4 regions of the Mesorhizobium sp. WSM4809 genome follow, and region 1 is predicted to be linked to each of the others. Evidence: riboswitches for the same ligand, from Rfam matches in the RefSeq annotation. Region 1 holds a riboswitch; each other region holds the start of a gene.

Region 1 (7,405 bases):
GCATCGACCCGCACTGCAGCAAGCCGCACATCGGCCGTCACCGAATCCATCGTCAACTGCCCGCAGCCATCGACAATCACGGAAACCTTCGGCCCCAGCATTGGCGCTAATCCAGCCTCGTCAATCGCCGCCCTGATCCGTTCAGCCAGTGGCCGGGGATCGGCAATCTCCTGCGGATCAATGCCGGCCAGCGGGCCGGTCTCCACCGGCACGCCGGTGCGCACCGCGATATCAAGCGCATCGACCTCCGCCGCCAGCAGCATCGCGCTGTCCGTCGTCAGCCCACGTATCTGTAGACTGCCGCGCGCGGTGACTTCCATGATGCCATTGCCATGCCACAAGGCGGATTCGGCTAACCCGATCAAAAGCTTCGGCGACAATCCTCCAGAAGTCGGGCCTCCAGAAGATGGGCCTCCAGCAACCGGGTTGAGCCGCACCAAAAGCCCGTCGCCGGTTTGCATTGGCACCGACAAAGCCGGGCAGGCGCCGCGACGAGAGAAGGCGTTCATGCCGCCACCCCAAGCGCCTCGGCCTCGGCAATCATGGCCGTGAGATCGTCGTCGATGGAGTTGCGCAGGGGATGCCACAGGCCACGCCGTCGCGCCGACAGGAAGCGCTCGGCGATGACTTTGGCGGCGGCGGGGTTCTCGCGCAGGATGAAGGCGCGGACCATGGGATCGCCGAGATAGGCATCGTGCACTGCCTCGATCAGCGTGCCCGAAATGGCGTGCGTGGTTTCGGCGAAGCCGACCAGGCGGTCTACGGTTTCGGCAAATTCGGAGGCGCCACGCGGGCCGTGGCGCATCTGTCCCGATATGAAGCGTGGATTGACGGCGCGGGCGCGCACCACCCGCGATACGGCCTCACTGAGCGAACGCGGCTTGGGCTTTTGCGGGTCCGTGGTGTCGAGCACGATGACGTCGGCATTCCTGCCGAGCGCCGCAAGGGCGGCCGAAAAGCCGCCGATGAAAGCGACCTCGGCGGAGCCTTCGAGGATGTCGCGGCCGGGGTCGTCGCCGGTGTGGACGAGAAGATCGGCCTCGGCGATGCGGGTTTCGAAGACGCCGGGCACCGATACGCCTTCGCCCTTGGCACCGCCATAGGCATGCGAGGTGGCGTCGAGATAGGCGCGGCCGATTTCTTCGCGCGCCACCCAGTTACCGGAGGACAAGATATCCTCGACGCCGGCGCCGTATGTGCCGGGTGAGGTGCCGAAGATGCGCGGGCTGAGCTTGCCATCGGCACGGGTTTTGGCCGCGAGCGGGTTTTCCGAGTCCTCCTCGTCGCGGGCGGCCACCGCGTTGGCGGCGGCATCGATCAGTGCGATCTGGGTCGGGAACATGTCGCGGAACAGGCCCGAAATGCGCCAGGTGACATCGACGCGCGGCCTTCCGAGCGTGGCCGGCGGCAATACCTCGATGCCGGTGATGCGGCCGGTCGCCGAATCCCATTGCGGCCGGCAGCCCATCAGAGCCAATCCTTGCGCGATCTCCTCGCCGCCGGTGCGCAGTGAGGCCGAGCCCCACAGGTCGATGACCAGCGAGCGCGGCCAGTCGCCATGCGACTGCATGTAGCCGCGCACCACTTCCTCCGCCGCTGCCTTGCCCAGATCATAGGCGGTCGGCGTCGGCATGGTGCGTGGGTCCGAGGTGAACAGGTTGCGGCCGGTGGGCAGAACGTCCGAGCGACCCCGCGCGGGCGCGCCGGCCGGGCCGGCCTTGACGTGGCGGCCATCGAGCGCGGCGAGCAGCGCCGCTTTCTCGGCGTCAGCGCTTTGTCGCCGCATGGCGTCGGGCTCGTCGTCGGGCGCGCAGCCATAGATATGCAGCCCGTCCTTGATGGCGAAATCCTTGAGGTCGCAGAGCCAGGCGTCGATGCGGCGCAGCGCTTCGTCCGGAGCGTCGGTCCCGGCGACGCCCGCGTCGGAGGCGAGACCGGTCTTTTGTGCGGTGTCGACGATCAGTTTCGCCAGACGGTCGCGGCGGCGGCGGTCGAGCCCGTCGGCCTGGGCATATTCGTCGACCAGCCGCTCGAGCTTGTTCTGGTTTTCGTCAAGCCCGGCGCCGGTCAGCGGCGGTGGCAGATGGCCAAGGGTGACGGCGGCGATGCGGCGCTTGGCTTGCGCCGCTTCGCCTGGGTTGGAGACGATGAAGGGATAGATGACGGGCAAGGGACCCGTGACGATCTCGGGAAAGCAGTTTTCCGACAGAGCAACGGTTTTGCCCGGCAGCCATTCCAGCGTGCCGTGTGCACCGACATGCACCAGCGCATGGACGCGGAGCGACTTGCGCAGCCACAGGCCGAAGGCGATCAGCGCATGACGTGGGGGGAGCGTCGGATCGTGGTAGTCGGTGCGGCGGTCGGCGGAGCGGCCGCGATCCGGGGCGAGTGCTACGGTGATGTTGCCGAAGGTCGCGGCGCGGAAGGGGAAGCTTCGGCGCGAGGCGCCCCCCTCTGTCCTGCCGGACATCTCCCCCTCAAGGGGGGAGATTGGCAGTTTTGACGCTCCGCCCTCTCCTGCAACATTGGAGATTGGCGAAACCGGTAATGACAGCGCAATCTCCCCCCTTGAGGGGGAGATGTCCGGCAGGACAGAGGGGGGCGCCTCGCGCAGACCCGTCTCATCTTCCACCTTCCCCCAAGCGGCTTCGACTGCAGCAATTGCCGCAGTCGGCAATTCGGTCGAGAAGGCCATGTAATCCTGGAAGGCCAGCCCGTGCTCGCCCGTTTCCAACATACCCAGCAACTCACGCGGCGTCTCCGGAATCCCCTCAACCCCGTAGCCCTGATCCCGCAGGTCCTGCAGAATGGCCAGCACGCTGGACGGCACGTCGAGGCCGACGGCATAGCCGGTGCGGCCGGGGGCGCTGGGATAATCCGGCATCAGGATCGCCAGCTTGCGCTTGGCCCGGGGCGTCTCCCGCAACCGGATGAAGGCCGCGATGCGGTCAGCCACTTGCGCCACGCGATCCGGTTCCGGCCGGTTGGCGAAAGCGCGGTGGCCAAGTGCTGGATCGATCTCGCTCTCGCCCTTGAAGGAAATGGCGCCGGCCAGGATGCGGCCGTCGAGCTCGGGCAGCACGACATGCATGGCAAGGTCGGCGGGCGCCAGGCCGCGCTGGTTGTTCTCCCAGATGTCGCGGCGGGTGGTGGCGACGATGACCTGGAAGACCGGCACGCCGGCGCGGTCGAACAAGGTCTCATTGCCCGGTTCGGCACCGGACGCGAAAGCGGTAGCGGTGACGATGGCGGCGGGTTTCAGTGAGGCGAGTGCTGTTTCCACGAAGGCCAGGGATGCCGGGTCCTTGAGGCTGGAGACGAAGATTGGGACCGGGTTGATGCCGCGCTGTCGCAGAGCTTCAAAAAGTGCGTCGATTGGCGCGACATCGGCGGCCAGCAGCATCGAGCGGTAGAACAGGATAGGCACGACCTTTCCCTCCCCCTCGAGGGGAGGGTGGCCCGCAGGGCCGGGTGGGGTCGGTACGACCGGACGCGGCGTTTCTTTGAGTCGGCGCGCCTCGGAGAGGACCCCACCCCCGGCCTGCGGCCGGACCCTCCCCTCGAGGGGGAGGGGGACGACGCCGCGGCCGGGTTCGTAGTAGCCAGCTTTGGGCACGGCGACCGGTTCGACGAAAGGCGCATCCGACCCCGCCAGCCGCGCCAATCTCCGCACCAGCGCGCTCATATTCGCCGGGCCGCCCTCGCGGAAATAGTCGAGCAGGCCGTCCAACTCTTCGCGCGGCAACGTCGAGGCTTCGATCAGGCGCAGATCCTCGTCGCGGCATTCGCCGGGCAGCAGTGCCAGCTTTATGCCGCGTTCGCGGGCAGTCGAGGCGAGCTGGTCGCAGCCGTAGCGCCACCAGTCGTAGCCGCCGAGGATGCGCACCAGGATGATCTTGGCGTGGCGGGCGACGCTGTCGACCCAGAGGTCGACGGACATGGGATGGCGCAGGTCACGCAGGGCGGCCAGCCGCATCGAGGGCCGGCGGCCGGCATCGGCCTTCCAGGCGGCTGCCAGTCCGGCGAGATCGCTGTCGGTGAAGGACAGGGCCACGATATCCGCCGGCGTCTGCCGCAGATCGACCGGCTCGGCGAGGTCGTCGAGCGAGGCGGATGTCGTGGTGAGGATGTGCATCGCGACCCGTGTCCGAAATCAGCCGGCGAGTATACGCTCGATCGCCGGGCGGTTCAGCCCCTTCAGGCCGATGACGACGAGACGCGAGCGGCGGTCGTCCTGCGCGGTCCAGGCGCGGTCATAGTAATGATTGACGCGCGGCCCGACGGCCTGCAGCAAGAGCCGCATCGGCTTGCCGCCGACTTCGACGAAGCCTTTTACGCGCAGCACGTTCTCTTCTTCTGCGACGGTGGCGACGCGCTTTGCCAGCTCGTCCGGATTGGCGATCGAGGCAATGTCGACGATGAAGGTGTCGAAGTCGTCATGCTCGTGGTCGAACGCGCCGTCATGATGGGACTTGCGGTTCTCGATGTCGTCCTCGACGGCCAGACCGAGCCCGAGCAGCACCGAGGGATCGACCTTGCCATGCGACGTCGGCACGATCTTCACGGCGCGGGCGGAGTGTTCGTTGATGATGGCGTTGGCGCGGGCGGTGCCGGCTGCGTCCATCAGGTCGCTTTTCGACAGGATGATCAGGTCGGCGCAGGCGATCTGATCCTCGAACAGTTCTTCCACCGGGTCGTCGTGGTCGAGCGTCTCGTCCCCGGCGCGCTGCGCCTGCAGAGCATCCATGTCGTTGGCGACGCGGCCTTCGGCCAAGGCCGGCCCGTCGACCACGGCGATGACGCCGTCGACAGTCACCCGGCTTTTCACGCTCGGCCACTGAAAGGCCTGGACCAGCGGCTTGGGCAGCGCCAGGCCCGAAGTCTCGATCAGGATGTGGTCGACCCTCGGCGTCAGCGACAGGATCTTGTCAAGCGCCGGGACGAAATCATCGGCGACGGTGCAGCAGATGCAGCCATTGGCCAGTTCGACGATGTTTTCCTCCGGGCAGGTGTCGATGCCGCAGCCCTTCAGGATCTCGCCGTCGATGCCGATGTCGCCGAATTCGTTGACGATGATGGCTATGCGCTTGCCGCCGGCGTTTTCCAGGAGATGGCGGACCAGCGTCGTCTTGCCGGCGCCGAGGAAGCCGGTGACGACGGTGCAGGGAACGCGGGAGAGGTTCGCAGACGAATCTGGGGCAGTCATGGTCAGTCCTTCAGCAGGTCGAGGGGAGGGATGCGGGCAACGAGGCCGCGCTTCAGGCTATCGGGGCGGCCACGCCAGGGAATGAGACCGTCGGTCGAGGTGGCGAAAAGCTTGGCGCCCGTGACGAGGTCGGCGCCGCTGGTCTCGGTCAGGTCGCCAAAGACATAGCTCCAGCAGCCGTCGCGCAGGATGGCGGCGCTGAGGCGCCGCTTGCAATTGCCAAGGCATTCGACGCTGCGGATGCGGATGTCGTCGCCGGATGCGGCGCGGCGCGTATCCTCCGCCAGCAATTCGCCGGCGCGGGGATGAGCGTCGGAGCCGGTCTCATCGCGACAGGAGGCGCAGACGATGATGGTGACGCCGGCCAAGGCATCATCATGGCCGGACGAAATATCCGCTGTGCCAGCCGAAAAACTGCTGTCGTGGTCCAAAGATCGGGCTCCTTGCCCGGAAACCCGCCGGGCGATCGGATTCTAAAGTCGCAGACGGCAGGTCTCCTGGCTCGCGGGTCATCGCCTTGGGTAGCCGCCTTCCCGGGAACTCCCAGTGGCTTTCGGCCTTGGCTCTTCGCTTACAGTTGCGGGGACAGCCGCGGATTTGGGATTTTGCCCCGCACCGCATTCCCTCTTAGCTCTTGCCGTTGCGGGCAAGAGACCATCTGACCCGGATTTAGGCTTTTGCGGGCGGCGGTGTCAACGCGAGCTTACGACATGGCGATGTCGGCCAGCGCCGGACCCAAATCGCCGGCCGGGGTCACTTCCATGCGCTCAAGACCAAGCCAGCCCTGCATCTGCTTCAATTCCTCGAACAGTTCTGCAGCGGTTTCAGGCGGCGCACCCGGCTCGGCATAGGCCGCATGGACCCGCAGTATGCTGGCCGGACGGTCGGCCTTGAGGTCGACGCGTGCCACGATCCTGTCGCCGAGCAGGAACGGCAGGACATAATAGCCGTATTGCCGCTTGTCGGCAGGCGTGTAGATCTCGATGCGGTAATGGAAATCGAACAGCCGCTCGGTGCGCGATCGTTCGAAGACGACCGGATCGAAGGGCGCCAGCAGGGCGCGGGCCTCGACTTTGCGCGGCAGGCGGGCGTCCCGGTGAAGATAGGCCGGCTTGTCCCAGCCTTCGACACGCACCGGCAGCAATTCGCCTGTTTCGACGAGCTCCTCCAGCCGGCCCTTCATGTCCGCCGGCGAAAGCCGAAAATAATCGCGCAAATCGCCTGAAGTCGCCACGCCGTGGGCGCGGGCGGAAATGCGCAGCAATTCGCGGTGCGCGTCCTCAGGCGTCGGCACCGGCAGATCGAGGACCGCCTGCGGCAGCACGCGCTCGGGCAGATCATAGAAGCGCTCGAAACCGCGACGGTGCGCCGTGGTGATGCGTCCGGCCCAGAACAGCCATTCGAAGGCATGCTTGGCGTGGCTCCAGCCCCACCAGCCGCCCGAGCCTTTCTGGCCTTCGAGCGCGGAAGCGGCGATCGGGCCGCGCTCGGCGACCTGGCGGTAGATCTCCTCGATATAGGCGGCATGTTCGCGGCCCCATTTGGCGAGCCCCAGATACATTTCCTCGCCGCGCTCGGCGCGCTGCATGCGCCAGCGCATCAGCGGGTACGTCTCCACCGGCAGGAAGGAAGCCTCATGCGCCCAGTATTCGAAAACCGTGCGCTTGCGTGTCACCGCGGCATTGTCGAGCAGCGAGAACGGGTAGGGGCCAAGGCGCGAATAGAGTGGCATATAATGAGCGCGCACCACCGCGCTAACGGAATCGATCTGCAGCAGGCCGGTGCGGGAGAGGGTGCGGGCAAAATGCCGGCGGTCGGGCGTGCCGGTCGGGCGGGGATCGAGAAACCCCTGGGCGGCAAGCGCGATGCGACGGGCCGTGGGGAGCGAGATCTTTTCCTTCATGCAGGCATCACTTTGAAGTGTTTTGACCGAGGGTCGAATGGCTGATTCCAACCCATGCTAGCAGGGTTTTGGCGGCATCCATGTCAGGAGAGAAAAGTGGAGTAAAAAGCGAAGGAAATCAAACAGGAGCGGATCGGACCAGTTTGCCGCGATATGCCGTCCAGGTCGGTGTTTTGAACAAGGTTTGACTTGCTTCGCTGGAAGTGCTGCGCTAACCCTCGCCGCGTTGCAGCATAGGCCCTTAAAACGGTTCAGCGGTTAAACTGTCACGCTTCCGCATTAGGGTCCGGTGCTGT
Region 2 (7,405 bases), on a different contig from region 1:
CCAGCGCGTCTATTATGCTTCGTCGGCGCCGCCGAAATTCACCACCGACAATTACAGAACCGTGCTGTTCTCCGAAGGCATCGGACGGTCATTCATGAATTCTCTGACCGTCACCATTCCGGCTACCGTCATCCCGATCCTGATCGCCGCCTTTGCCGCTTATGCGCTGGCCTGGATGCGGTTTCCCGGCCGGGCGTTGCTGATCGCGGTCATCATCGGCCTGCTGGTGGTGCCGTTGCAGATGTCGCTGATCCCGTTGTTGAAACTCTATAATGGTGTCGGCGCTTTCTTCGGCATGCCGTCGAAGACCTATCTCGGCATCTGGCTGGCGCATACCGGCTTCGGCCTGCCCTTCGCCATCTACCTGCTGCGCAGCTACATTGCGGGCCTGCCGCGCGAAATCATGGAATCGGCGCGCATCGACGGCGCCAGCGATTTCGAGATCTTCGTCAAGATCGTCTTGCCGCTGTCGTTCCCGGTGCTGGCTTCGTTTGCCATCTTCCAGTTCCTGTGGGTATGGAACGATCTGCTGGTGGCGATGGTTTTCCTCGGTACAGAGGCAGACCAGATCGTGCTGACCGCCAAGCTCAACGCGCTGTTGGGCTCACGCGGCGGCGACTGGGAGATTCTGACGACATCGGCTTTCGTGACCATCATTGTGCCGCTGATCGTGTTCTTTTCGCTGCAGCGCTATTTTGTCCGCGGGCTGCTTGCCGGCTCGGTGAAAGGAGGCTGAGACGATGCAATCCGCTTTGAAGGCCAGCTCGAAGCCTGACCTCGCCATCGATCGCGACTGGTGGCGAGGCGCCGTGATCTACCAGATCTATCCGCGCAGCTACCAGGACTCGAACGGCGACGGCATCGGCGATCTCAAGGGCATCATAGGCCGCCTCCCCTACATCGCCGCACTCGGCGCGGATGCCATCTGGATTTCACCGTTCTTCAAGTCGCCGATGAAGGATTTCGGCTATGACGTGACGGATTACTGCGATGTCGATCCGATGTTCGGCACGCTGGCCGACTTCGACGCGCTGACCGCCGAGGCACACAGGCTGGGCTTGAAGGTGATGATCGACGAGGTGTTGTCGCACACCGCCGATAACCACCCATGGTTCAAGGAAAGCCGGTCGAGCCGCAGCAACCCGAAAGCCGATTGGTACGTCTGGGCAGACGCCAGGCCGGACGGCACGCCGCCCAACAACTGGCTGTCGATCTTCGGCGGCTCGGCGTGGCAATGGGACACCAGCCGCCAGCAATATTACATGCACAATTTCCTGGCCGAACAGCCCGACCTCAACTTTCACAACCACGAGGTCCAGGACGCGTTGCTCGACGTCACCCGCTTCTGGCTGGAGCGCGGCGTCGATGGTTTCCGGCTCGATACCATCAATTTCTATTTCCACAGCCAGGGCCTGGAAAACAATCCGCCGCTGCCGCCGGAAGAGCGCAACGACCAGACCGCGCCGGCGGTCAACCCCTACAACTACCAGGACCATCTCTACGACAAGAGCCGGCCCGAGAACCTCGGCTTCCTCGAACGGTTCCGTGCCCTGCTCGATGAGTATCCGGCAACCGCAGCGGTCGGCGAGGTCGGCGATTCGCAGCGCGGGCTTGAAGTGGTTGCCGCCTACACCGCAGGCGGCAAGCGCGTGCACATGTGCTACTCCTTCGATTTCCTGGCGCCGGAAAAGATCAGCGCGGGCAAGGTCCGCTCGGTGCTGGAATCCTTCGGCAAAGTCGCCAGCGACGGCTGGTCGTGCTGGGCCTTCTCCAACCACGACGTGATGCGCCCGGCCTCGCGCTGGGCCGCCAATGAGGCCGACCCGACCGCCTACCTCAAGGTCATCTCGGCGCTGCTGATGTCGTTGCGCGGTTCGGTCTGCATCTACCAGGGCGAGGAGCTTGGGCTCGGTGAGGCAGAGCTGCGGTTCGAGGATCTGCAGGATCCCTATGGCATCCGCTTCTGGCCGGAATTCAAGGGCCGCGACGGCTGCCGCACGCCAATGGTGTGGGATGGCAGCGCCAAGAATGGCGGCTTCTCCCAGGCAAAGCCCTGGCTGCCGGTGCCGGCCAAGCATCTGGCGCAAGCGGTCAATGTCCAGCAGGGCGACGAGGCTTCGCTGCTCGAGCACTACCGGCGCTTTCTCACCTTCCGGCGTGCCCATCCGGCGCTCGCCAAGGGCGACATCACCTTCATCGAAAGTGAGGACGACACCGTCGCCTTCACGCGCCGCGCAGGCAACGAGCAGATCGTCTGCGTCTTCAATCTGGGAGCCGGGCCGGCCAAGGTTGACCTTGGCGGCCGATCGCTGCAACCTCTGCCCGGGCACGGATTTTCGGGGCAGGCGAACAGCGGTTCCATCGAGCTTGGCGGCTACGGCGCCTGGTTCGGGCGTCTCGACTGAATTCCAATCACTGGAGGAAACCAAATGGCCGATGTCACGCTAAGACAAGTGAAGAAGTCCTACGGCAATCTGAACATTCTCCACGGCATCGACCTCGATATTAAATCGGGCGAGTTCATCGTCTTCGTCGGCCCGTCGGGCTGCGGCAAGTCGACATTGCTGAGATCGATCGCCGGGCTCGAGGAAATCACCTCCGGCGAGCTTAGAATAGCCGGCGAAGTGGTGAACGACGTGCCGCCGTCGAAGCGCGGCATCGCCATGGTGTTCCAGTCCTACGCGCTCTACCCGCACATGACCGTCTACGACAACATGGCGTTCTCGATGAAGATCGGCAAAGAGAACAAGGCCGAGATCGACCGCCGCGTGCGTCAGGCCGCCGAGATCCTGCAGCTGACCAAATATCTCGACCGCCTGCCCAAGGCGATGTCGGGCGGCCAGCGCCAGCGCGTCGCCATCGGCCGGGCCATCGTGCGCAATCCGAAGGTGTTCCTGTTCGACGAGCCGCTTTCGAACCTTGATGCGGCGCTGCGAGTCGCCACCCGCATCGAAATCGCCAAGCTCAAGGAATCGATGCCCAACACGACCATGATCTACGTCACCCACGACCAGGTCGAGGCGATGACGCTCGCCGACCGCATCGTGGTGCTCAAGGACGGCCATATCGAGCAGGTCGGCACGCCGATGGACCTCTACAAGAAGCCCGGCAATCTGTTCGTTGCGCAATTCATCGGCTCGCCGGCCATGAATATCCTGCCCGCAACCATCGACAAATCAGGCAATCCGACCGTCGTCAGCCATGTCGGCGGACGCAAGGCAACCGTGCCGATCGCGACGCCGGCTTCGGCGAAGGGCGCTGCGGTTAGTTTCGGCGTGCGGCCGGAGGACCTGATCATCGCCAGCGGCGCGGACTATCTGTTCGAGGGGACGGTCGACTATGTCGAGCAGCTCGGCGAGGTTCAGCTGGTCTATGTCGACATCGGTCGCGCCGACCTCCCGCTGGTGACCAAGCTGCCCGGCAATGTTGAGGTCAAGCGCGGTTCGACATTGCGGCTGAGCGCCAATGGCGAGGACCTGCATCTCTTCGACGCTGACGGACGGTCGTTTGCCCTTCATGAGGCTGAAGCGAAGGCGGCCTGAGGCAGAACCGCGTCTTGGACAAAAAAGAGCAGCGGGCCAGGCCCGCCGCTCTTTTTTTGAAGATCAGCTTCGACTGTTAACGGCCGAAGAGATTCCGGTCGCTGCCCTGAGGAGCGGACTTCTCTACGTCGCCCGACGAATTGAGCAGCTTCTCGACGAGGCCACCGCTGTTGCGGACCGAGTTCGTATGCGCGCTGTCAACCGAAGTAACCGCAGGCTGGTTGGCGCCGTTGGAGCCAAAGTTGTCGCTGCCGGCGAAGGCACTGCCGGTGATGGCCAGAACGGCGGCGGCAGCAATAAGGATCTTGTTCATTTTAGTCTCCTGAATTCTGGATTTCGCCAGACGGCAGACACAGCTGCCGTCGCTTGCGAAATTGGTTTTAGCGACCGAAGAGGTTACGGTCGCTGCCCTGAGCGGGTGTCTGGGCAGCCGGTTCCGAGGTCTTGGTGGAAGCCGTGTACGACTGGTCCACAGCGGCGGCAGGCTGGTTGGCGCCGTTCGAACCGTAGTTGTCGCTGCCCGCGAAAGCGCTGCCGGAGATGGCCAGAACGGCGGCGGCAGCAATGAGGATCTTGTTCATCTTAAATACTCCTGAATGTCTGAATTTCGAATGTCTGAATTTCGAATGTCTGAATTTCGCCAGGGCAGCGGGCGAGCCCGCCGTCGACTGGGAATCGGCTGTTAGTTGTTGCCGAAGAGGTTGTGGTCAGCACCCTGGGCAGGCGCCTGAGCAGCCGGTTCCGACTTCTTGGTCGAAGCGGTGTACGAGCTGTCGACAGCAGTGGCTGCCGCGGCGTTCGAACCGTAGTGGTCGCTACCAGCGAAGGCGCTGCCGGAAATGGCCAGAAGGGCTGCGGCAGTGAGAATGATCTTTTTCATTTTTGTACTCCAGTATCGTCTTTTTCCGTCCGTCTAGCGGCGTGTCTTGGAAATGAAATCGCGTCGTTCGGACAGCCCCGATGTGGGAGGGCAACCCCGCCTTTTCCAATCACGAAGTTGTTCCGTGTGGACCATGAATCCACACCTTGAAATTGTGCCAGGGGAATCTAGAGAGGCATTTTTCCTCTCTATATCAGCATGTTAAGTTTAACCATCCGATGGATCACTGACTGTTTCAAAGGCCCGGCGTTCACACCGTCCTGCACGCACCGTCAACAGAAACGAACCGTTCGGTTCGATTTTAGGTCAAGCTAATAGTCACTTTTCGAAACCGTTAACCTTTTTTGACCCCGCCAAGGGTCGGATTCGGGAAGATCGCAGCCGGCAAGTGGCCGCCCGGGAGGCGGGATTTCGGCCCCAGACGATCTGCGGTGACGTTTCGCATGCCGTGTCGCGCCGCATGGATACGATGTCGTTTTCATGCCGACGGCGCGCCAGCGATCGTGGTTAGATCATACCCATCTCAGGTGCCGCTTCGTGACGACGAGGCGGAGAATTGGGAAGCCGGTCAGAATCCGGCGCTGCCCCCGCAACGGTGGTGGAGTTCAAGTCGCAACGGGAGACCACTGGGCAACTGCCTGGGAAGGTGTCGCGATGGTCCGCAAGGACAACTCCAGAGCCCGGAAACCAGCCCGAGATTTTTAGACTCGACTGATCGCGGTGGGCGGTCAAGAGGTGGATAGCGCATGTCCGGCACCTAGCCGGCCTGGGTTTCAATCCTTCCTCCATCACCACCAGTTCAGTCCTTAGAAACGAGGACAGGACATGGATACCCGCAACGACATGCTGAGGCTCCTGAAGGGGCGCCGGCAAGGCTTTTCGCTGGAGCAGCCCTTCTACACCGATCCAGACTACTTCAAGCTCGACATGGAGCTGATCTGGTATCGCGACTGGCTGTTCATCGGCCATGATTGCGAACTGCCGAAGCCGGGCAGCTACATCACCGTGCAGATCGGCGACTATCCGGTCGTCCTTGTCCGCGACCAGCAAGGCAAGATCAACGCCTTCCACAATTCCTGCCGCCATCGCGGCAGCCGCGTGTGCAACGCGGAAAAGGGTACGGCGGCAAAGCTCGTCTGCCCCTATCATCAGTGGACCTATGAGCTGGACGGCCGCCTGCTGTTTGCCCGCCAGATGGCCGACGGTTTCGACAAGAGTGATTTCGGCCTGAAGCCGGTCGCCTGCGAGAGCGTCGGCGGCTACATCTTCATCTGCCTGGCCAAGGAGCCGGCGGATTTCGCGCCGATGCGGGCGATGATCGAACCTTATCTTTTGCCGCACCGTTTGCGTGAGGCAAAGATCGCCTTTGAGAGCACGATCATCGAGAAGGGCAACTGGAAGCTGGTCTGGGAAAACAACCGCGAGTGCTACCACTGCGTCGCCAATCACCCCGAACTGTGCAAGACCTTCCCCGAGGCTCCGACCGTGACCGGCGTCCAAGGCGCCGACAGCGACCCTGAAATGGTCGCGCACTGGGCCAGATGCGAGGCATCAGGCTTGCCGAGCAAATTCCGCATCGATCCGGCAGGGCAGTACCGCGCCACCCGCGCGCCGCTGCTGCGCGATGCCGTCAGCTACACCATGACGGGAAAACGGGCGGTGAAGAAGAACCTGTCCGACAGCGTTTCAACCGACCGCATCGGCTCCTTGCTGCTTTATCATTATCCGACAACCTGGAACCATATCCTCGGCGACCATGCCGTCACCTTCCGCGTGCTGCCGATCAGTGCCACGGAAACCGCGGTGACGACGAAATGGCTCGTCCACAAGGATGCGGTCGAAGGCGTCGACTACGACCTCGCTGAGCTCACCCATGTCTGGACCGAGACCAACGACCAGGACCGCCGCATCGTCGAGGAAAACGCCTTCGGCATCCTGTCGCCGGCCTACGAACCAGGCCCCTATTCGGAGCTGCATGAGGGCGGCGTGATCCAGTTCGTCGAGTGGTACGCGTCGTTCATCGGGCCGCGCCTTGCCGAAGGCGGCCGGCCGGCCCTGCGCAGCGTCGCCTAGCTCAGGGGACAAGAGGATGAATGCGATGACGGACCTTGGCCTCTATCGCCATCTCGACCAGATGACGCCCTGGAACGACCGGCTGCAGGTGCTGGAAGTGATCGGCGTCAGCGACGAAGCGCCGGACGTGAAGACCTTCACCTTCCGCTCCGACAACCAGACCTGGTTCCGCTACAAGCCGGGCCAGTTCGTGACGCTGGAACTGCCGACATCGGACGGGCCGCTGATGCGCACCTACACGCTGTCGTCCTCGCCGTCGCGGCCGTTCTCGATCGCGGTGACGGTCAAGGCACAGGCGGGCAGCACCGGTACGCGCTGGATGTTCGACCATCTGACGCCCGGTTCGCACGTCAAGGCCTACGGGCCGACCGGCGACTTCTCGCTGCATAGCCACCCGGCGGCCAAATATCTGTTCATTTCGGCGGGCTCCGGCGTGACGCCGATGATGTCGATGCTGCGCTGGTTGAACGACTGTGCGCCATGGACAGATGTCGGCTTCGTCAACTGTGCGCGCCGCCCGGAAGAGATCATTTTCCGCAAGGAACTCGAGCTGCTCGGCAGCCGCATGCCCGGCCTGTCGCTCGGCTTCATGATCGAAGAGCGGTCGAGCCGCGAGGGCTGGTTCGGCCATATGGGCCGCATCGACGCGATCCGGCTGCCATTGCTGGCGCCCGATTTCCGCGAGCGCGAGATTTTCTGCTGCGGCCCCGATCCCTTCATGCGCGCCGTGCGCGGCATGCTGGACGCCGCCGGCTTCGACATGGCGAAATACCATCAGGAAAGCTTTGCTGCGCCTGCCGTGGAGGAAATCCCGGCGCCGTTCTCGCCGCCGGCGGAAGACGGCGTGGCTGCTGCTGTCGAGGCCGTCACACCAATCCGGTTCTCGCTTTCCGATGTCGATGCCGAATGC
Region 3 (7,405 bases), on a different contig from region 1:
CTTCAACAAATCGCAGTTCTGGGACGGTCGCGCCGAAGACCTGAAAGCTCAGGCCAAAGGGCCGATACAGGCCGGTGCCGAGATGGCCAACACACCGCACCAAGTGGTCGAGACGTTCAAATCGATGCCGCAATATGTGGAGTGGTTCCGTTCAGCTTTCCCGCGGGGGGCCGAACCCATCACCTTCGATAACCTAGCCATCGCACTCGCAGATTATGAGGCGACGCTGGTCACGCCCGCCCCCTTCGACGCCTATCTCAATGGCGATGACACCGCCATCGGCCCAGAAGCGAAACAGGGCCTGGCCCTTTTCATCGAAAAGGGCTGCTCATCCTGCCATTCCGGTGTCAATCTTGGTGGGGACGGTTATTATCCATTCGGCCTCGTTGAGAAGCCTAGCGCCGACATTCTCCCCGAGAACGACAAGGGACGATTTGCCGTCACCAATTTACCAGAGGATTCCTATGTCTTCCGCGTGCCGTCGCTGCGCAATGTAGCAATCACCGCGCCATACTTTCATTCGGGCAAGGTCTGGGACCTGGGCAAGGCGGTCGCGATCATGGGCACCACCCAGCTTGGCCAAGAGCTGACCCAAATCGAAATCGATCGGATCGTTGCCTACCTTCATTCGCTGACCGGAAAGCGACCGGAGATCACATATCCCATCTTGCCGCCTGAAACGCCCAGGACACCTCGGCCTCGATCCTAGGCATGGGGGAAGAAGACGATCACGTCGGGGCCGTCACCATTTGTTGCCCGATTTGGGCGACCTGCCACGAGCGTGGTCGGATTGGGCCGCGATACCCCCACGGTTGAGCGGCGCACGTTGGAGGGGTGCCATTGCGTTGCACCAGCCATGCTCCCGCGCGAGGAGATCGTCGGCAGGCGAAGGTGTCCCGTCACCACCTTCGCAAAATCACGCCGGCCGTCGCCCTACCAGTCCATCACCACCTTGCCCGAACTGCCGCTGCGCATTGCATCGAAGCCGGCCTGGAAATCGTCGATGCCGATGCGGTGCGTGATCAGACCCGAAACATCGAGCGGACCCTGCACCAGCGCGATCATCTTGTACCAGGTTTCGAACATCTCGCGGCCGTAGATGCCCTTGAGATGCAGCATCTTGAAGATGACCTTGTTCCAGTCGATCTCGAAGCCGGTCGGGGCGATGCCCAGAATGGCGATCTTGCCGCCATTGTTCATGGTGTCGATCATGTCGCGGAAGGCCGGTGCGGCGCCCGACATTTCAAGGCCGACGTCAAAACCCTCGGTCATGCCGAGCGCCGGCATGACATCGCGCAGCTTTTCCTTGGACGCGTCGACGACATGCTGGACGCCGAGCTTTTTCGCCAGCGCCAGCCGCACCGGATTGATGTCGGTGATGACCACTTTTCGCGCGCCGACGCATTGGGCGACGAGCGCGCCCATGATGCCGATCGGCCCGGCGCCGGTCACCAGCACATCTTCGCCAACCAGATCGAAGGAGAGTGCGGTGTGGACGGCATTGCCCAGCGGGTCGAAGATCGCGGCGATCTCGTCGGGCACATCATCGGGGATCGGCACGACATTGTGCTGCGGGATCGCCAGATACTCGCCGAAGGCGCCAGGACGGTTGACGCCGACGCCGAGCGTGTTGCGGCACAGATGCCCTCGCCCGGCGCGACAGTTGCGGCAATGGCCGCAGACGATGTGGCCTTCGCCCGATACACGCTGGCCGACCTTGTATTCGGTGACCGCTGCGCCGAAATCGGCAACGGTGCCGACGAATTCATGGCCCGTCACCATCGGCACCGGCACCGTCTTTTGCGCCCACTGGTCCCAATTGTAGATGTGCACGTCGGTGCCGCAGATCGCCGTCTTCTTGATCTTGATCAGCACGTCGTTGGGGCCGATCTCCGGCACCGGCACCTCTTCCATCCAGACGCCCGGTTCGGCCTTGGCCTTCACCAGCGCCTTCATCATGTTAGACATACAGGTGCTCCTTACAACTTGGTTGGTTCCACTCCTCCCGACTGCTCGGGTAGCCTGCATGACGAAAGATAGGCTCGGGGAGCAGCTGTGTTTCTTGGACCGATCGTAATGTCCACGGGGGCGTTTGTGTCGAAGCAACACACCACCGCGAGCCGTGCGCGCGTGAAAAGCTCTGTCCCAGCGAACTTCAGCAGGAGCGGAGCACACGCCGTGCCAGATGCAGCCGGCTTCAATTCAAGCGATGAGGAATGGTCGCAGCTTGCGGCTGAGCGGTATGGCTATTTTGTCGTCCGACACATGCGACGCAGTCAATCGACACCGACGCTCTTGATGGGTCGACCTCGCCGCCGATATCTCGATAGTGCCGGTGCACGGGGGGCATCGTTCGCCCTCGGTGAAGTGTCTGTTGACCGCTGGCTGTGTGAGAGGCAGAAGCTCACGGACAAAACCGCCTTCCTCTATTTCGTGGTCGAAATCATCCGTCCTCGGACCAGAATCGGCGTCCCAAATCCTGCCCCGCCGCTCAGCCGTCCAGCGGCCTTCGGCTGGACGACAAGGTTGGACTCGCAAGCGTCGACCGACCTCTTCGCGGCTTTTCGATGCCGTCCTTTCCATCTTAAATTATCCGCGAGGCCCGCTGGTCACATATTTGACGGTTACAGTGGCTCAGCGGCCTGCGACTGCACTTCCTCCCGCAGCGCGCAGGCTGCGGCGACCATGTTGATGAGGGCAGGGCGGACCTCTTCCCATTTCCTTGTTTTGAGGCCGCAGTCCGGATTCACCCACAGTTGGCCGTCCGACAGTCGCTCGCGAGCAAGTTGGGCGAGATGCAAAATCTCGCCGATCTCGGGGACACGTGGCGAGTGAATGTCGTAGACGCCGGGACCGATTTCGTTCGGATGTTTCGACTTGGTGAAGGCCTCCAGCAGTTCCATTTTGGAGCGCGACGTCTCGATTGAAATCACGTCGGCGTTCAGTTCAGCGATCGAGTCGATGATCTCATTGAACTCCGAATAGCACATGTGGGTGTGAATTTGGGTCGCGTCCTCTACACCCGTCGAGGCGAGCCGGAAGCATTCGACAGCCCAGCCGAGATAATGTTTCCAATCGGACTTTCGCAGGGGCAAGCCTTCGCGAAACGCGGCCTCATCGATCTGGATCACCCTTGCGCCAGCTTTCTCGAGGTCGGCCACTTCATCGCGGATGGCGAGTGCGATCTGGCGGCAGACCTCGGCGCGGGGTACGTCGTCGCGCACAAAACCCAGTTAAGAATCGTCACTGGGCCAGTGAGCATGCCCTTCACCGGCTTTTTCGTCAGCGACTGGGCAAATTGCCACCAGAGAACCGTCATCGGATTGGGCCGCGATACGTCGCCGAAGATAATGGGAGGGCGCACGAGCCGGGAGCCGTAACTTTGCACCCAGCCATGCTGGGTGAAGGCGAGGCCGGACAACTGCTCGCCGAAATGCTGCACCATATCGTTGCGTTCGAACTCGCCATGTACCAGCACGTCGAGCCCGATCTCCTCCTGCCAACGAACGGCGCCCTCAGTCTCTTTCTTCAGGAAGGTCAAGGTAGTCGATATAGCTCAGCCGACCCTTCGCATGAGCGGAGCGTGCCCTGCGCACCTCGGGCGTCTGCGGGAAGGACCCGATGGTCGTCGTCGGGAACAGCGGCAGGGCGAGCGTGTCAGCCTGGACTCTCGAGCGCTTGGCAAATGCGCTCTTTCGTTGCTTCATGGCGCCGTCAATGCTGCTGACGCGCCCGCGGACGAGCGGATTATGGCCTTTGTCGACATTGCGCGCGCGGCGGCCGCCTCATCAGAAGCCTTCAGCCCGCCTGTTACGGCCTCCCTGCCTTCGGACAAGGCTTGGGCCCTGGCCGGTCCGCAACCCGCGGTGTCGCCCTGCGTCCCGCGCGCCATCGCGAAGTAGATGTCGAGCGGGACCTCGCCGCCCGTCCAGCCGTAACGAGCTGGGACGGCGCCGACCATTGCTGCGGTGTCGAGCACATGGTCATACAGTGAGAAATCGTTCGACGGAATTTTCGACACGCCGCGGTCGTGCTGTTCGCTCCAGCTGGCGGCACGCAACGCCTTCGCCGTCGCCAGAAGGTTGGCAGCAGAAGATTTTCCGGACCAGTAGCTTTCGAGCGCGAATTTCAGTTCTCGCCGGCGACCGATACGCGGCACGCCAAGCGTTGCTATGGGAACTTGCTGGGAGACATTCATTCCATACCCCGATGGTGGGGCGGGGAAAAGGAAGGCGCTAGCAGGCCGGCATCAACGCCGAGCTGCCGCGGCCACCAGACACCCCGCCCGTGGACGTTGTTAGCCGTGGCAGGTCTTGCGGGTCACAGCCTCTGCCCCGTCTTCCCGGGGCAGTTCGCCCCAGTGACATTGATGGGTTTGGCTCGCCGCTTACAGCAGGGGCAGCGCCAGCATTGCACCGGCTTCCCACTTAGCTCCGCTACGGCAGCGCCTTGCGGTGCAGCCCACTTTCTTGTCAATGCCGTATAAAGAAATGTTTATGTGTTTATGTGGATTGTTCGCTTGCGGCTTGTTTCCATGTCCCCGTAGAGCTGAGCCTTCTGAGCGACTTTCCGGTGTGTGCAGACTGTGGCTCGCCCCTCGGGCAATCTGCCTCTTGTACGATCCCGTCTCAAAACGACTTCGTCAAAGGGCGCGTGTTGGCCATTCATCATCGGGCGGCAGTACTGGCCCGAAGTGCGACAACGTTCCTGAGCCTCAACAATCAGGAATTTTGAGAAAAACCGGCATGCTTCTCGGACTGGTACGTTCGATTTACACGCGCTTGTCTGGACAGCCTGCACAACGGAAGGTGGGCAATACGTGGCCGAGATGCTGCCCTACAACAGCCCCGCCTGCTCAGCCTCGCGGCGCAGATTCTGCCGGGGCCTCGGGCCGATCTGCTGGATCACCAATCCGGCGGCCAGCGAGCCAAGGTCGCCGCAGGTCTGCAGGTCACGGCCTTGCGTGTAGCCGTGCAGGAAGCCGGCGGCATAGAGATCGCCGGCGCCCGTCGTGTCGACCAGCTCCTTTATGGCCGTCGCTTGGATGACCACGGTCTCGTCGCCGCGCACGATGACCGAGCCTTTTTCCGAGCGCGTCACGGCTGCGATCTTGCAGTCCTTGCGGATCTGGGCGAGCGCCTGGTCGAAGGACGAGGTCTGGTAGAGCGACTTGATCTCATGGCTGTTGGCGAAGACGATGTCGACGGTGCCCGAGCGCATCAGGTCGAGGAACTCGTCGCGGTAGCGGTCGACGCAAAACGAATCCGACAAGGTCATCGACACTTCGCGGCCCGCCGCGTGCGCCAGCTTGGCCGTCTGCCGGATCGCCTCCTTGGCCCGCGGCGGATCCCACAAATAACCCTCGAAATAGGTGACCTTGGCGCCCGACGCCTTGTCGGCCTCGACATCCTCCGGCCCGAGCTCGACGCAAGCGCCGAGATAGGTGTTCATCGAGCGCTCGCCGTCGGGGGTGACGAAGATCATCGAGCGTGCCGTCTGCGGCTCGCCCTGAAGCGGCTTGGTGTCGAAGGCGACGCCCTGGGCATGGATGTCATGCGCATAGATCTCACCCAGCGCGTCGTTGGAGACCTTGCCGAAGAAGGCGGCGCGGCCCCCGAAGGAGGCAACGCCGGCCGCCGTGTTGCCGGCGCTGCCGCCGGACGCCTCGATCGCTGGGCCCATGCGGCTGTAGAGCAGTTCGGCGCGCTTAGTGTCGATGAGGTTCATCGCGCCCTTGATGATGCCGTTGGTCTCGAGGAATTCCTCGTCGCACTGGGCGATGATGTCGACAATGGCATTGCCGATGCAAAGCACGTCATGATCCGGCATCAAAATCTCCGCCAAAAACCCGAGCCGGCTTCTTGCCACGCCTTAGCGGGTGTTTCTTACGAGTGTGGAATCGGTCGCTCTATGCCGACGCGTCCAATACCGGCGCCTCACGCGGCTGCCGGTCCTGCCTCACGCAACAGCTCGTCAGCTCTGTCCGTCTTTTCCCAGCTGAACTCCGGCTCTTCGCGGCCGAAGTGTCCGTATGTCGCGGTCTTGCGGTAAATCGGCCGTAAGAGATCAAGCGCCTTGATGATGCCTTTCGGCCGGAGATCGAAAAGCTCAAGGACGGCGCGCTCGATCCTCTTTTCATCAATCTTTGCGGTTCCGAATGTATTGACGAGGACAGAGACCGGCGCGGCGACACCGATCGCGTAAGCAAGCTGAACCTCGCACACCTCCGCAAGGCCGCTGGCAACGACGTTTTTTGCGACGTGCCGCGCCGCATAGGCGGCCGATCGATCAACCTTCGACGGGTCCTTGCCCGAAAAGGCGCCACCGCCGTGACGCCCCATCCCGCCGTAGGAATCGACGATGATCTTGCGTCCGGTAAGCCCGCAATCGCCGCGCGGCCCACCGACCACGAACCGGCCTGTTGGATTCACCAGGAATCTTATCCCCGTCGTATCGAGATCCTGAGGCAAGACCGGCCTTATAATCTCCTCAATGACGCCTTCGCGCACCGTGGCTTGTGAGACCTCCTCGTCATGCTGCGTCGACAAGACTATGGTATCAAGCGCTACCGGGCGCAAACCCTCATAGCGGACGGAGACTTGAGATTTAACGTCCGGGCGAAGCCAGCCAAGGCGTCCGGTTTGGCGCACCTCTGCCTGTTTTTTTGTCAAATCGTGAGCAAGTTGGATTGGCAAGGGCATCAATGTTTCGGTCTCGTTGCACGCGTACCCGAACATGAGGCCCTGATCCCCTGCTCCCTGATCGAGATCCTGCCCTCGTCCCTCGTCGACGCCCTGGCTGATGTCGGGCGACTGCTCGGTCAAGGCCAAAATCACGGCGCAACGCCGGCCGTCAAAGCCGATCGCATCGTCGTCATATCCAATGTCCAAAATGATATCGCGGGCAACTTGGCTGTAATCGATCTGCGCGTGGCTGGTGATCTCGCCAGCCAGAACGACCATCCCTGACTTCACCAACGCTTCACAAGCAACTCGGGCCTTAGGATCCTTGCGAAGGATCGCATCAAGCACGCCATCTGAGATATTGTCGGCCATCTTGTCGGGATGTCCCGCGCCGACCGATTCGGAAGAGAACACGAATTGTCTGGTCATGGAATGTCCTCGCTTCAAACGTTGGAATTGATGTGACAGTTGATCCGGCCGTCTTACCTGTCGGAGATGCCAGGCACGTCGAACGCAGCGCAGAAATCGGCAACGTCTCTGCGTACTGTGGCATGCACGTCCGAATCATCGGGCTGGCGGCAAACCAGGTCGATGAAAGCGGCAATCTGCACCATTTCCGCCTCGCCCATGCCCACAGACGTCACTGCTGGCGTGCCTAAGCGTATGCCGCTGGTGAGCGCGGGATGGCGCCGGTCGCCCGGCACCATGTTGAAGTTCGTAAT
Region 4 (7,405 bases), on a different contig from region 1:
ACCCGCCGATCAGCGAGGCGGTGCTGAAGGCGTTCCCGGATGCCGATCTGCTCTACGGCAAGCCGATGCCGATCGGCGCGGCAAGGGCGGCGCTGGTGAAAGCCGATACCGACTGGTCGCGTGTCTGCTGGCTGATCGACAGCGAGGAGAGACTGGCGGAATATGGCGCCCTCGCTGGCGAACTCGGCATCGGCCTGCGCATCGCTTTCGAGATCGATGTCGGGCTGCATCGCGGCGGTTTTGCTGATCCCGCAGCCTTGTCGAAGGCGTTGAGCGCGTTGCCGGCCCGGCTGCATTGCGAAGGCGTCATGGCCTACGAGGCGCATGCGCCGCTCATCCCCGGCCTTTTCGGCGGACCGGCAAAGGCATTGACCAAGGCGTCGGCGCAGGCTGCGGCATTCGTCGCCTGTCTCGGCGCCGACCAGCGCCGCATCCTGAATATCGGCGGCAGCAAGACCGCGCTGCTTCATCATGGCGGCGCGGCCAATGAGGTCTCGATGGGCTCGGCCTTTGTGCTGCCCAGCGATTTCGATACGCCCGGTCTCGACGGCTTCCAGCCGGCGGCCTTCATCGCCGCCCCGATCCTGAAAATGGTCGAGCCGATGCTGCCCGGCCCGCCGGCCGTCACCCGCCTGCTGCAGGCGCTCGGCCGGTTCCCGCGCAAGGGTTGCTACCTCTATGGCGGCAAGTGGATGGCCGAGCCGGTCTTCCCAGAAGGCATGAAGGCAAACGGGCTGCTCGGCCTGTCCTCCAACCAGCAATTCATGGGCTTGCCCGCCGACGCGACCGCAAAGCCCGGCGACTACGCGTTTCTAAGGCCGACGCAGAGTGAAGCCGTGCTGCAGCAGTTCGGGTCGATCGCGGTGTTTTCCGGCGGCCGGATCGCCGATCGCTGGCCGGCGTTGCCGATGGCCTGACCGACTACGCCTTCACCGGTATCCAGATCTCCAGCCCGCCCTTGCCGCTGCGCGGGTCGAATTCGGGGCCGTAGCGTTCGAATTCCGGCGCGTCCGCGATCTCATGCCCGGAGGCCGGCAGCCATTTGTTCCAGATCGTATTGACCGTCCGGCGGATGGTCGAGATGTGTTCGCGGTGGGCAAAGACCGCATATTTCTGCGCCGGCACCCGCACCCGGTAGAAGTCCCTGGGCAGGTCGGAGAAGTCAGACACTTCGACGCCGGCGATGTAGTCGAAATTGCCGGCATCGTCGCCGTTGACGCAGACGCCATAGGCGACGTCGCCGGTCTCGCCCGGAATGTTGCCGATATAGGGGCCGAAGCGCTGCCACTGCATCGGGATGGCGGCGCTGGTTTCGCAGCTGTAGCGTTCGCCGAGGCCGGCGATCAGGAACGGCCGGCTGGTCTCGAAACGCGGCGGTTCGAGATTGGTGAGGAGGGACTGGTCCATCAGGATCGGCTCCACGAGGTCGAGCTTGTCGAGTGTGCCCTGCGCGCGCACCAGTTCCGGCGTGGTGCCGAACTGATCGCGGAAGGCGCGGGTGAACGCCTCATGCGAGTTGTAGCCGGCGTCGAGCGCGACGGCGAGGATGTCGGGCGCCCCGCCCGCCAGCTTGCGCGCCGCCTCGGTCAGCCGGCGTGAGCGCATGTAGCCCATCACCGACCGGCCGGTGGCGGCGCCGAAGGCGCGCGTCACATGAAAACGCGACACGCCGCTGCTTTGCGCGACATCATCAAGCGAGATCGCCTCCGGCAGATGGCTTTCGACGAACCACAGCGCTTTCTCGGTCGGGTCCATTTTCTCCTCGCATTGGCCGGATCATCCTGCCGTTTCCTGGCACGGCCAGTTTGATCGAAATTGCGCATCCCGTGCAATCTGCCCCGACGCCGGTCGCCATCCGGCCAACCGCCCCATGAGCTTTCGCTTGACAGCGACCGGCGTCATCTCTTAGGTATGTTATATTATTACATAAAGAGAGCATGCGATGCCTGTTTCCGTTAGCTGGCCCACCACTCCGTCCGAGAAATCCATTGCGAAGCGATCGGCGCAAATCTACGCTGAAGCGGTGATGGTCCCCGAGTCGAAAGGCGAGGGGTGAAAAGGGAACGCGGTGAGGCCTGCTCAGGTCGAGACCGTGGCTGCCCCCGCAACTGTAAGCGGCGAGCAAAATCCGTGAATGCCACTGGCCGGCAAGGCTGGGAAGGCTGGATGGCGCAACGACCCGTGAGCCAGGAGACCTGCCATCACTGAGTTGACCGGACGGGGTGTGCCGGGAGGAAACGCGAATCCCGGTCTTGTCGGCCGGTTCGCCAGCTTCCTTCCGTCGCCAGTTTTGGAAAGTGACGGAAAGTTGGACGGCTCCATCCATCGCATCGTCGTATATACGCTTTGCCGTCCCGGCAAGCCGGCGGGCAGCAGCCGATGACCGTAGCGCTTCTCGAAGCCCGTGACCTCTGCGTCACGGCGAATGGGCGGGATCTGGTTCAGGCGGTCAGCTTCTCGGTGGCCGCCGGCGATCGCCTTGCCATCATCGGTCCCAACGGCGCCGGCAAGACGACGCTGCTGCGCATGCTGTCGGGCATGCTGCGGCCGAGCTCCGGCGAGGTGAAGCTCGGCGGGCGCCGCCTGGACAGGATTTCAGCCGCCGAACGGGCGCTGCACATTGCCGTGGTCGGCCAGACCGACCAGCCCGATCCGCGGCTGGCGGTGATCGACTATGTCGAGCTTGGCCGGGTTCCGCACGCCGGGCTGCGGCGCAGGAGCGAGGAGCGCGAGATCGTCGTCGATGCACTGCGCCGGACCGGCCTGCTGCCGCTATTTGGCCGCACCATCGGCTCGCTGTCGGGCGGCGAGCGCCAGCGCGCCCAACTTGCGCGCGCCATCGCCCAGCAGCCAAAAATCCTGTTCCTCGACGAGCCGACCAACCATCTCGACCCGCGTGCCCGCGGCGAACTGCTCGACCTCGTGGCAGGCTTCGAGATGACGGTGATCGCGGTGCTGCACGATCTGGCGCTGGTGGCACCGTTCGCCACCAGGGTGGCGGTGATGAACCATGCCCGTCTGCAAGCGCTCGCCGCACCGCGCGAAGCGCTGACCCAAAAGCTGATCCGCGAGATTTTCGGCATCGATGTGCTGCGTCTGCGCCATCCGACCGAAGACCGCGAACTGACGGTGTTCGATGTGCCGAACCGTGCCGCGCCGCCGACGTGATTGAAGCCATTTCGTAGTCGACCCAATCCCATCCACAAGGAGCAAACCCGTGAAACGCCTGGCCTTTTCGCTTGTCTTCTCGCTGCTGGCCTCGACAGCCCTGGCCTTCCCGGTCACGGTCGACAGCTGCGGCAAGCCGCTGACCTTCGATGCGCCGCCGAAGCGCGCCGTCATCCAGGATCTCAACATGGCCGAGATGGCTTTCGCGCTGAAACTGCAGCCGTCGATCGTCGGCCTGACCGGCATCACCGGATGGTACAAGGTGGGTCCCGAATTCAAGGCCGAGCAGGGTTCGATCCCGGAACTGGCGCCGAAATATCCGACGCTCGAAAACCTCGTCGCGGTCGAGCCGGATTTCTTCTTCGCCGGCTGGTATTATGGCATGAAGCCGGGCGGCGAGGTGACACCCGATACGCTTGCCCCGCACGGCATCAAGACGCTGGTGCTGACGGAAAGCTGCGTGCATCTCGACAAGAGCCGTCCAGCCGCCTCGATGGACCTGCTCTATGGCGACGTCGAAAAGCTGGGCAAGATCTTCGGCAAGGAGGCCGAGGCGGAGAAGCTTGTTGCCGGCTGGAAGACGCGGCTCGCCGACATCACCGCCAAGGTCGGCAACGGCAAGGCAACGCGAGTGTTTCTCTATGATTCCGGCGAGGACAAGCCCTTCACCGCAGGCAAGTTCGCCATCCCCAGCGCCATGATATCAGCCGCCGGCGGCGACAACATCATGGCCGACATGGACACCAGCTGGGGCAACACGGACTGGGAAACGGTGGCGTCGCGCAATCCGCAATTCCTCATCCTGCTCGATTACCAGGACGGCGGCGGCTACAGGAAACTGCTTGATTTCCTGAAGTCCCACCCGGCGATGAAAGAAACGGACGCGGTCAAGAACGAGCGCTTCGTCGCCCTGCGCTATGCCGAGCTGACGCCCGGACCCGCCAATATCGAAGCGATCGACAAAATCGCCAAGGCCATGCATCCGGAAGCGTTTTGATGCCTGTCGCCCAAAAGTGCGCAGCGGTTTTGGGGCAACGACATGCATGAGCAAAAGATCCTGGAAGTGCGTCGCACGCGTCCTGACAGACACGACGCATTTCCAGGTTTGCGCCATCCGGCATTCGCGCTGGCCATGCTGGTAGGGGCGGCGGCGATCGCCGCTCTTGCTTTGCTGTCGATCGCCTATGGCTCGACGTTGATCCCGTTGGCCGACGTCGTTGCCTCGCTTGGCCGTGCGATTGGCTTCAGCGGGCACGACGTGGCCGGGCCGGTAGGCAAGATCGTCGTCGACCTGCGGCTGCCGCGCACGGTCCTGGCCATCTGCGTCGGGGCCGGTCTCGGCGTCGTCGGTGCGCTGCTGCAGACGGTGACCCGCAACGACCTTGCCGATCCGTTCCTGTTCGGCCTGTCGTCGGGCGCCGCCGCCGGTGCCGTTTCCGTCATCACCGTTTTCGGAGACAGTTTCGGCATCTGGACATTGCCGGTCGCGGCCTTCACCGGCGGCATATTGGCTGCCGGTGTCGTCCTGCTGCTGGTTGCGCGGGTGAGGGGGCAAGGCCCGGAGCGGCTGATCCTTGCCGGCCTTGCCGTGTCCTTCATGTTCACCGCCTTGACCAACTATCTTGTCTTTGCCGGCGATCAGCGCGCCGCCCACTCCGTGCTGTTCTGGACCATGGGTGGGCTCGGCCTGGCGCGCTGGGATAATATCTGGCTGGGCGCGCTGGGTGCGGGCACCATTCTGGCTTACGCGCTATGGAACCACCGCCGGCTCGATGCCTTCCTGGCCGGCGAAAACGCCGCCGAAAGCCTGGGCGTGCCGGTGGCGCGGATGCGCCGGATGACCTTTCTCGTCGCCGCCTTCTCGACGGCGATCCTGGTCTCGGTCGCCGGCGTCATCGGCTTCGTCGGGCTGATGATCCCGCATCTGTCGCGGCCGCTGGCGGGTCCCTTGCATCTGCGCCTGGTTGCCAGCTGTGCCGTCTTCGGCGCGGTGCTGTTGCTGGCCAGCGATCTTCTGGCCCGAACGCTGCTGCCGCCGCAGGAACTGCCGATCGGCATCATCACCAGCTCGGTCGGCGCGTTCTTCGTCGTCACCATGCTCATCCGCAACCGGCTGTGAGTGCGGTGGGCAACTGGGCGCCGGATCACACCGTCCAGAAATAGCGCACGAGGTGAAAGAACACCGGGGCAGCGAAGACCAGGCTGTCGGTGCGGTCCATCATGCCGCCATGGCCTTCGATCAGATGGCCCCAGTCCTTGACGCCCTGGTCGCGCTTGATGGCCGAGGCGACCAACCCGCCAAGAAATCCCATCGAGCAGGCGACGAAGGCCACGCCCGCTGCCTGTAGCGGCGAAAAGGGCGTGACGAATGACAACAACGCGCCCAGCAGGCTCGCCGACACCAGTCCGCCGATCGGGCCTTCCCAGGTTTTCGACGGCGAGACGTTCGGCGAAAAACGGTGTTTTCCAAAGAGCTTGCCGAAGATGGCGAACATGCCGCATTTGTGCACCAACGCTCGGGCAGGGTAAAAAGTTTAGGCTTGAAATAAATTTGGTCTGGTGCAACTCTCAATCGTCAGTCGAGAGCGTGGGAGGTCTCGCTGTGCCAAATGCCGGTCGCATATTCGATCGCGCCGGGTGCTGCCGCATATGCGGATGACCAGCCCGGCGTCGGCGCAAAGCCTCCCGGCAAGTTGCGTATTCAAACACACGCACGGCGACAAGACCGTGGCAACGAGCATCTAGGGGACAGCCGCAGAATGCTTGGACCGTCAGCGCATATCGACACTTTCACGCGCGACAACCTTCCGCCCGAGGAACAGTGGCCGAACTTCCTGCTCGATGGCTTCGACTACCCCGAATACCTTAATGCCGGTGTCGAACTGACCGACGTCTGGTCGAAAAGGGTCTGGGTGACCACACCGCGCCGATCGGCAATGGCCGGGCGCTGGCGCTTCAATCATGTCACCACAGTCGAACGCATCATCGGCATGAAACGCAGCACCGGCGGCACGTCGGGCGCTTCGTGTCTGAAGAGATGCTGGAGGTTGAACTGTTCACTGAACTCTGGAAAGTTCGCACCCGGCTCTAAAGCTATTTTATCTATATTGAAAACACTGGGAAGGAGAGAAAAATGAAGAATATCCTGGCATCCAGCATGTTCGCTTTGTCGCTGGCCACATCTGGCCTTGCCTATGCCGAACCCGTCAAGATCGGCGTCATCACCACGCTTTCGGGCGGCGGTGCGGGTCTCGGCGTCGACATGCGCGATGCCTTTACGCTGGCGATGAAACAGTCCGGCAACAAAGATGTCGAGCTGGTCATCGAAGACGATGCCCAGAAGCCCGAGATCGCGGTGCAGCTCGCCGAAAAGATGATCCAGAGCGACAAGGTCGACCTGCTCACCGGTATCATCTGGTCGAACCTGGCGATGGCGGTGGTGCCCAACGCGGTGGCGCAGGACGTCATCTATCTGTCGCCCAATGCCGGCCCGTCGGCGCTTGCCGGCGCCAAGTGCAACAAGAACTATTTCAACGTCGCCTACCAGAACGACAATTTCCATGAGGCGATGGGTCAGTACGCCAACAAGGACTACAAGAAGACCTTCATCCTCGCGCCCAACTACCCGGCTGGCAAGGATTCGCTGACCGGCTTCAAGCGCTACTACAAGGGCGAGCTGGCAGGCGAGGCCTACACCCAGATCGGCCAGGCCGACTACGCCGCCGAGATCGCCCAGATCCGCGATTCCGGTGCCGACTCGGTGTTCTTCTTCCTGCCTGGCGGCATGGGCATTTCCTTCATGAAGCAGTACGCCCAGTCGGGCGTGAACATCCCGGTCATGGGTCCTGGCTTCTCCTTCGACCAGGACATTTTGCCCGCGGTTGGCGACGCAGCCCTCGGCGTCAAGAACTCGGCGAGCTGGTCCAGGGACCTCGACAACGAAGCCAACAAGCAGTTCGTCGAGGCCTTCAAGGCCGAATACAATCGCCTGCCCTCAATCTACGCCGCCCAGAGCTGGGATACGGCGAACCTGATCCTGTCCGCGCTGTCCAAGGCCAGTGTTAAGGACAAGGACGCGTTCCGCGCGGCCCTCAAGGCAGCCGATTTCAAGTCGGTGCGCGGCGAGTTCACCTTCAACACCAACAATCATCCGGTCCAGAACATCTACGTCCGTGAGGTGGTAAAGGAAGGCGATGTCTTGACCAACAAGATCATCGCCACCGCCTTCGAACACCAC

What was found. Region 1 has a riboswitch for cobalamin ahead of AC0L24_RS17875 (DUF1636 family protein). Riboswitches for the same ligand answer to the same signal wherever they lie in the genome.
Region 2: linked by a shared signal. The riboswitch ahead of AC0L24_RS16130 (aromatic ring-hydroxylating oxygenase subunit alpha) and the one ahead of AC0L24_RS17875 (DUF1636 family protein) in region 1 are both predicted to bind cobalamin.
Region 3: linked by a shared signal. The riboswitch ahead of metE (5-methyltetrahydropteroyltriglutamate--homocysteine S-methyltransferase) and the one ahead of AC0L24_RS17875 (DUF1636 family protein) in region 1 are both predicted to bind cobalamin.
Region 4: linked by a shared signal. The riboswitch ahead of AC0L24_RS25015 (ABC transporter ATP-binding protein) and the one ahead of AC0L24_RS17875 (DUF1636 family protein) in region 1 are both predicted to bind cobalamin.

The regions. Positions count from the first base shown of each region.
Region 1 is NZ_JBVVQW010000006.1:267,427-274,831, reverse strand. It holds gene cobG (precorrin-3B synthase) at 1-509, opposite strand, end outside; gene AC0L24_RS17885 (cobaltochelatase subunit CobN) at 506-4,135, opposite strand; gene cobW (cobalamin biosynthesis protein CobW) at 4,154-5,206, opposite strand; gene AC0L24_RS17875 (DUF1636 family protein) at 5,209-5,637, opposite strand; cobalamin riboswitch at 5,677-5,880, opposite strand; gene AC0L24_RS17870 (winged helix-turn-helix domain-containing protein) at 5,910-7,109, opposite strand.
Region 2 is NZ_JBVVQW010000005.1:446,253-453,657, reverse strand. It holds gene AC0L24_RS16160 (carbohydrate ABC transporter permease) at 1-736, shown strand, start outside; gene bglA (beta-galactosidase BglA) at 741-2,405, shown strand; gene AC0L24_RS16150 (ABC transporter ATP-binding protein) at 2,430-3,542, shown strand; gene AC0L24_RS16145 (DUF680 domain-containing protein) at 3,619-3,855, opposite strand; gene AC0L24_RS16140 (DUF680 domain-containing protein) at 3,923-4,123, opposite strand; gene AC0L24_RS16135 (DUF680 domain-containing protein) at 4,225-4,422, opposite strand; cobalamin riboswitch at 4,931-5,132, shown strand; gene AC0L24_RS16130 (aromatic ring-hydroxylating oxygenase subunit alpha) at 5,248-6,495, shown strand; gene AC0L24_RS16125 (FAD-binding oxidoreductase) at 6,521-7,405, shown strand, end outside.
Region 3 is NZ_JBVVQW010000026.1:34,473-41,877, forward strand. It holds gene AC0L24_RS31785 (cytochrome-c peroxidase) at 1-709, shown strand, start outside; gene tdh (L-threonine 3-dehydrogenase) at 934-1,968, opposite strand; partial or broken gene metE (5-methyltetrahydropteroyltriglutamate--homocysteine S-methyltransferase) at 2,625-4,174, opposite strand; cobalamin riboswitch at 4,289-4,467, opposite strand; gene AC0L24_RS31800 (adenosine kinase) at 4,837-5,829, opposite strand; gene metK (methionine adenosyltransferase) at 5,937-7,112, opposite strand; gene AC0L24_RS31810 (serine hydroxymethyltransferase) at 7,166-7,405, opposite strand, start outside.
Region 4 is NZ_JBVVQW010000012.1:141,990-149,394, reverse strand. It holds gene AC0L24_RS25025 (alanine racemase) at 1-917, shown strand, start outside; gene AC0L24_RS25020 (AraC family transcriptional regulator) at 922-1,755, opposite strand; cobalamin riboswitch at 2,011-2,217, shown strand; gene AC0L24_RS25015 (ABC transporter ATP-binding protein) at 2,380-3,168, shown strand; gene AC0L24_RS25010 (ABC transporter substrate-binding protein) at 3,218-4,165, shown strand; gene AC0L24_RS25005 (FecCD family ABC transporter permease) at 4,301-5,287, shown strand; partial or broken gene AC0L24_RS25000 (phosphatidate cytidylyltransferase) at 5,313-5,654, opposite strand; partial or broken gene AC0L24_RS24995 (2-aminobenzoate-CoA ligase) at 5,928-6,112, shown strand; partial or broken gene AC0L24_RS24990 (tryptophan 2,3-dioxygenase family protein) at 6,114-6,259, shown strand; gene AC0L24_RS24985 (ABC transporter substrate-binding protein) at 6,302-7,405, shown strand, end outside.